Nitratireductor mangrovi: one gene and its partner. The protein of the gene in region 2 binds, or shares a complex with, the protein of the main gene of each other region. Links are inferred from orthologs where the notes say so. Each region holds a gene or a part of one and is shown on either strand. Other genes may lie near its edges. The genes, in order: xseA and FQ775_RS01430.

Region 1 (3,227 bases), 2.3 Mb from region 2 along the record:
TGATCGGCCGCATCTCATCGGGGAAGCGGTTTCCTCCTCCCTCCGCAACCCCGCGAACGGCCCTGGCAATCGCCGCGGCCGTTCATTGGAAGGCCGGCTGGCGCCGGCCTTTTCCTTTCCGCGCCGGGCGTGTTCCGGCCTTGCATTCGCGGCTGTTTGAACGTATTTGCACACTCGTCTCGCAACGAGGCCAGTGCGGTTGTAGCTCAGTTGGTTAGAGCACCAGATTGTGGATCTGGGGGTCGCTGGTTCGAGCCCAGCCAACCGTACCATTTCCAGCTTTTCCCTTCCTTTCGAAACCCCGCGCCGCCTCGGCCTTGCGGCAACCTTCGTGTTGCTCCGGCATGCCAAACGCAAAAGGCCCGCCGGGGGAGGAAACCGGCGGGCCTTCACATTTCGGATGGCGGGTCGTTCAGGGAGGAGGATGACCTGCCATCCTGGCCGGCGGGAACGGGAGGAACCAACCCGCCGGAAACTGTTGGACGGTCAGACCGTCTTGCGCGCGACGAGCGGGATCTCGGCGCGGGTGATGCCGATATCGTCGAGCTCGCGGTCCGACAGGCGGCTCAACTCGCCGACGGCGTGACGATAGCGTCGCCAGTTGCGGTAGTTGCGGATGATGCTCACGGCTTTTGCTCACATTCGATGTTGTTGTTCGACAGCGGGTAGATAGTCATGCGCCTGTCGCAAAGAAGCGCTGAAACCGCATAGGTCGAATGCAATTTTTGCAGGGCTCGCAGAGGCCGGAAATCGGCGGCGCCAAGGCCGCCCAGCCACACCGTTTCGCGTAATTCAAGGCCTGTAGATAACCGCTAGAAAAGCGAGCCCTGGCCGGCCGGCACGGGCTTCTCGGCCACCTTGCGCGGCTTGCGCTCGGCCGCCCCGTCGCCGCCGACGATCACGGCATTGGCGGCCGCATCGGCAAACTGCAGCGCGACCTGGTCTCCGGCGCCAAGATCGGCGGCGCGCTTGACCGGCAGCCCCTTGGCATCGGTGACCAGCGCGAAGCCGCGCGCCAGCACCGATTTGTAGGAGATCGTCTCAAGAAGCCTTGTCGCCTGCGCCAGCGTCCGCCGCCGTCCTTCGCCGGAGGCGGCGATGGCGCGGTCGGCGCGGCGGCCGGCATTGGCGAGCATGTCGCGCGCGCCGCCGAGCCGCGCGGCAAGCGGTTCCGGCCGCAGCCGCGCCACCGGGGCCGCCAGCCGTGCGCGGTGATCGCGCAGCACGTTCTGATGCGCGGCCGGCAGCCGGGTTGCGGCGCGCGAAACGTGGCGCCGCGCCTCTCCGAGGCGCCGTTCAAGCGTCGCCGGCGCAAGCCGCAGGCCGCCAAGCCGCAGCTTCTTGTTCTCCACATTGACGCTGAGCCCGCGCGACAGCCGGCTTGCCGCCTCGTCGAAGCGGCGGCGGGGCAGGCCGAGCAGCTGGTCGACTGAGGGCAGGGCGCGTGCCGCCGCCCGCAGCGCCTGGCGCTTGCGTTCGCCATTGCGTGACACCGCGCCGGAAAGCCGCGCCGAGAGGCTGGCCAGCGTCGCCTCGAGTTCGGCCCGCACCGGGACCGCGAGTTCGGCCGCCCCGGTCGGGGTCGGCGCGCGCGTGTCGGCGGCATGGTCGATCAGGGTCCAGTCGGTTTCGTGGCCGACGGCCGAAATCACCGGAATGTCGGATGCGGCGACCGCGCGCACCGCGTCCTCGTCGTTGAAGCCCCAGAGGTCCTCGAGGCTGCCGCCGCCGCGCGCCACGATGATGAGATCCGGCCGGGCGATCGCCCCGTCCGGCGGCAGGGCGTTGAAGCCGGCAACCGCGCTGGCGACTTCGGCGCCGGTGGTCTCGCCCTGGACGCGCACCGGCCACACGATCACGTGCAGCGGATAGCGGTCGGCGATGCGGTGCAGGATATCGCGGATGACGGCGCCGGTCGGCGAGGTGACGACGCCGATGACGCGCGGCAGGTAGGGCAGCCTTTTCTTGCGCTGGTCGTCGAAAAGGCCTTCGGCCGCCAGCTTGCGGCGGCGTTCTTCCAGCAGCGCCATCAGCGCGCCGGCGCCGGCCGGCTCCAGGCTGTCGATGACGATCTGGTACTTCGACGAGCCGGGATAGGTGGTGAGCCGCCCCTGCGCGATCACCTCCATGCCTTCCTCGGGGCGAATCTTCAGTCTGGCGAAGGTGCCGCGCCAGATCACCGCCTCGAGCCGCGCGCGCTCGTCCTTCAGCGCGAAATAGGCGTGGCCGGAGGAATGCGGGCCGCGATAGCCGGAAATCTCGCCGCGCACGCGCACATTGCCAAACGCGTCCTCGACCGTGCGCTTCAGCGCGCCGGAGATTTCCGAGACGGTGAATTCCGCCGCATTGGTGGGAGAATCGTTCATCCGCCCATTCGGGAAAGCGGGCCGCCGCAAGTCAAGCCCCGCTGGAGTTTGCGCTGGCTCAGTCCCGCCATGCTGCTGCCGCTTGCCGGTGCTGTCCTTACCGGCTACCCAAACAGCAGCGAAACGGAGCCGCATTCGCGGCAGCGACCGACCAGCGGGGAAACATGAGTGAACGCGCGATCTGGCAATTGAGTGCCTGCGACCTTGCCGAGGCTGTCCGGGCCAGGAAGATATCGGCCGAGGCCGCCGTCGGTGCCAGCGTGGAGCGCATGCGTGCCCGCAACGGCCGCATCAACGCCGTCGTCGACGATCTTGGCGATGCCGCGATCGAGGAGGCACGCCGGCTCGACGTCAGGTTCGCCGAGAGCGGGCCGGTCGGGCCGCTGCATGGCGTACCGGTGACGATCAAGGAAAATGTCGATCAGAAGGGCAGGGCGACCCCCAACGGCGTTGCCGCCTTCAGGGAGGTCGTGGCGCCCGACGACGCGCCGATCGTTCGCAATCTGAAGAATGCGGGTGCGGTGATCATCGGCCGCACCAACACGCCTGAGTTCTCCTTCCGCGCCACGACCGACAACGAACTGCACGGCCGTACCCTCAACCCGTGGGACGACGAGGCGTCGCCCGGCGGCTCGTCCGGCGGCGCGGCGGCGGCGGTGATGTCCGGCATGGGTGCGCTCGCGCATGGCAACGACATCGGCGGCTCGCTCCGCTTCCCCTGCGCGGCGACGGGAGCGGCGACGGTGAAACCCGGGCTCGGCCGGGTGCCCGCTTACAATCCCTCGGCCAAGGCCGAGCGCGGGCTGCTTGCCCAGATGATGTCCGTCCAGGGCATCATCGCGCGCGAGGTCCGCGATGTGC
Region 2 (3,053 bases):
TCCTGCCGCAGCGTGCGGATGCGTTCGCGCCGACCGGTGAGGATCTTGTGCGGGTAGGCCTGGTGGCCAACATCCCAGATGAGGCGGTCGCGCGGCGTGTCGAAGACATAGTGGATGGCCACCGTGAGTTCGACAACGCCGAGCCCGGCGCCGAGATGGCCGCCGGTCTTGGAAACGGCATCGATCAGTTCGGACCGCAGTTCGTCGGCAAGCTGCGGAAGCTGGTCTTCCGGAACGGCCTTCAGGTCCGAGGGCAACCGGACCCTGTCCAGCAGCGGCGTTTGCGGAGGCGAAATGGTGTTCATTGCATTTTCTTGTCTGACCTATCGGAGATAGGGCCTCGCTTGACGAAAGTAAACGCGCCCAATCAGCGCGGGTCAGGCCTCGGGTAGCGGGATGAACTCTTCCTCGTCGCCCGGCACGATATCGAAGCGGCCCGTGCGCCACTCCTCCTTTGCCTGCTCGATGCGTTCTTTCGATGACGAGACGAAGTTCCACCAGATATGACGCGGCGACCCCAGCGAGGCGCCGCCGAAAAGCATGAAATGCGCGCCCTCTTCGGACGAAACGATGATTTCATCTCCCGGACGCAGCACCAACAGGCGGTCGGCCGGAAAACGGTCGCCGGAAATGATGACAGTGCCGTCAAGCACATAGAGGGCGCGCTCCTCGGCATCGGACGGGATCCTGACGCTTGCGCCCGGCGCCAGGCGGAGATCGGCGTAAAGCGTCTCGGAGGCTGTGCGAACCGGCGATTTCACCCCCTCGAACGCGCCGATAACGATGCGGCCGGTGACACCGTCGGCATCGATCTCCGGAAGGGCGTCCATGGGCGTGTTCTCGAAGACCGGCGCTACCTCCTCGCCGTCGTCGGGAAGCGCGAGCCAGGTCTGCAGGCCGGATAGCGAGCTCGGATGGCCGCGCGTCTCCTCAGGCGAGCGCTCGGAATGGACGATGCCGCGCCCGGCCGTCATCAGGTTCACGTCGCCGGGCTCGATCACCATCTCGGTGCCGAGCGAATCACGGTGCCGGATGCGGCCGTCGAAAAGGTAGGTCACCGTCGCCAGCCCGATATGGGGATGCGGGCGCACGTCGATGGCCTGGTCGGCCCGCAGGATCGCTGGACCCATGCGGTCGAAGAAGATGAACGGCCCGACGAGCCGGCGGCGCGCGGTCGGCAGCGCGCGCCGGACCTCGAAGCCGCCGATGTCACGGGCGCTGGGGATGACCATCAATTCGATGGCATCGCAGGCAAAGGCATCGCCCGGCTTGGGATCGTTTCCTGGAAAGAAGCTCATGGTCAGCCCCGCTTCACTCGTGCATGCTCGAGCATATGCCTGCGCGGGCAGGCCGCATAGCCCGTCAGGCCTGACGGTTCAGGCGAAGCGGGCTGCCGAGCGCGCCCGCGCCTTGGCGGCCTCGAGTTCGCGATCCTTCGGCGGCTGCGCGGTTTCCAGCCCGTCGAGAAGCTCGTGGACGCAGGCGGCGATCCTGTCGACGGCGCGGTCGAAGACCTCCTCGTTGCGCTTCGAAGGCCTGGTCGAGCCGCTCACCTTGCGTACGAATTGCAGTGCGGCTGCGCGAATCTCGTCATCGGTCGCCGGTGGCTCGAAATTATGCAATGTCCTGATATTGCGGCACATGGTGTGCTCCCTTGGTCCGGTTTCCCGCCCCCGGGTTCAATTGCGGTTCACTCACCGTCGAGCGGCTCGACACCCTCGGGCCGCCCCTCGCGCGACAGGCGGATCTTCTCGACCTTCGCCTCTGCGGCCTTGAGCAGCTTTTCGCAATGACGCTTCAGCGCCTCGCCGCGCTCATAGATGGTGATCGACTGCTCGAGCGGCACGTCGCCCTTTTCGAGGTCGTCGACGATACGTTCGAGCGCGGCAAGCGCGTCCTCGAAGCTCATCGCCTTGACGTCCTCGTTGGGCTGTTCCGGCATCTCTCATCCTCTCATCAGGCGTCCGACGTGGGCCGCGACCGACAAGGCCAGTCCCTCGAGGTCGTAACCGCCTTCCAGCAGGCTGACAAGGCGGTTGCCCGCATGTCGGCCTGCGTGGTCCATCAGTTGACCGGTGGCCCAGTCGAAATCCTCTTCCGACAGGTTGATTTCAGCCAGCGGATCACGGTGATGCGCGTCAAATCCCGCCGAAACGATGATCAGGTCGGGCTGGAACGAATCGATCGCCGCCAGAACCCGCGACGAAAACGCCTCCCGGAACACGTCGGCGCCATCGCCGGGCGACAGCGGCGCATTGACGATGTTGCCGGCGCCAGTCTCGTCACGGGCGCCGGTTCCCGGATAGAGCGGCATCTGGTGGGTGGAGCAATAAAGCACGCTCGGATCGTCCCAGAACACGTCCTGGGTGCCGTTGCCGTGGTGAACGTCCCAATCAACGATCGCGACCCGCTCGGCGCCATGCGCCTTTTGCGCGTGGCGGGCGGCGATCGCGGCATTGTTGAAGAGGCAAAAGCCCATGGCGCGATGCTTCTCGGCATGATGGCCCGGCGGCCTAGCGGCGACGAAAACATTGTCGGCCGCACCCGAAAAGACGTCGTCGACGGCCGCGTTGGCGGCGCCGATGGCGGCGAGAGCCGCCTGCCAGCTTTTCGGGCTCACCGAGGTGTCGGCGTCGACGCGCGCGATCCCCTGCTCGGGAATTGCCGCCATGATGGCATCCCGATAGTCCTCGGGATGGGCGTAGAGGATTGTCTCGGCGTCGCCCTCAGGGGCCTCGACGCGATCGAGATCGTCGAAGACATCATGTTCGAGAACCTTGGCGATGGCGCGCAGCCTGTCAGGGCGTTCCGGGTGGCCGGAAGGGGTCAGGTGCTCGAGGAAGATCGGATTGGAATAGACGCGTGTAACCATCCGTTGATCTTAGCGACTGTGACGCGTTTGGCCACCTGCCCCCGCGAATGCGCCAACCGCCGCACACAGGGAATTTCGAGCCGGCGGATTGTCAGGCCGGCGCGGTCCCCCTGCCGGCGGCGCCGGTAACCGCGCCACGGGCCTTGTCGACGAGGTCGCGGAAATGCCGCGAGGCTTCCGC

Evidence for each region.
Region 1: the proteins of FQ775_RS01430 (region 2) and xseA are in contact, whole or in part, in a cryo-EM structure (PDB 8TXR), measured with the Escherichia coli proteins. The link is inferred for Nitratireductor mangrovi from one-to-one orthologs.

Annotation. Positions count from the first base shown.
Region 1 is NZ_CP042301.2:2,564,986-2,568,212, reverse strand. What follows is about bases 90-3,000. They hold xseA (exodeoxyribonuclease VII large subunit), read right to left. Parts: upstream 2,367-3,000; coding sequence 813-2,366; downstream 90-812. Other genes in these bases: FQ775_RS12595 (amidase family protein), read left to right, coding at 2,531-3,000; FQ775_RS12605 (DUF1127 domain-containing protein), read right to left, coding at 487-627. Also shown: FQ775_RS12615 (phasin), read left to right, coding at 1-3; more of FQ775_RS12595, read left to right, coding at 3,001-3,227. UniProt on the Escherichia coli protein: Bidirectionally degrades single-stranded DNA into large acid-insoluble oligonucleotides, which are then degraded further into small acid-soluble oligonucleotides.
Region 2 is NZ_CP042301.2:302,069-305,121, reverse strand. What follows is about bases 317-3,053. They hold FQ775_RS01430 (exodeoxyribonuclease VII small subunit), read right to left. Parts: upstream 1,943-3,053; coding sequence 1,691-1,942; downstream 317-1,690. Other genes in these bases: FQ775_RS01420 (hypothetical protein), read right to left, coding at 2,964-3,053; FQ775_RS01425 (histone deacetylase family protein), read right to left, coding at 1,946-2,872; FQ775_RS01435 (DUF2277 domain-containing protein), read right to left, coding at 1,377-1,643; FQ775_RS01440 (pirin family protein), read right to left, coding at 378-1,298. Also shown: dxs (1-deoxy-D-xylulose-5-phosphate synthase), read right to left, coding at 1-305. UniProt on the Escherichia coli protein: Bidirectionally degrades single-stranded DNA into large acid-insoluble oligonucleotides, which are then degraded further into small acid-soluble oligonucleotides.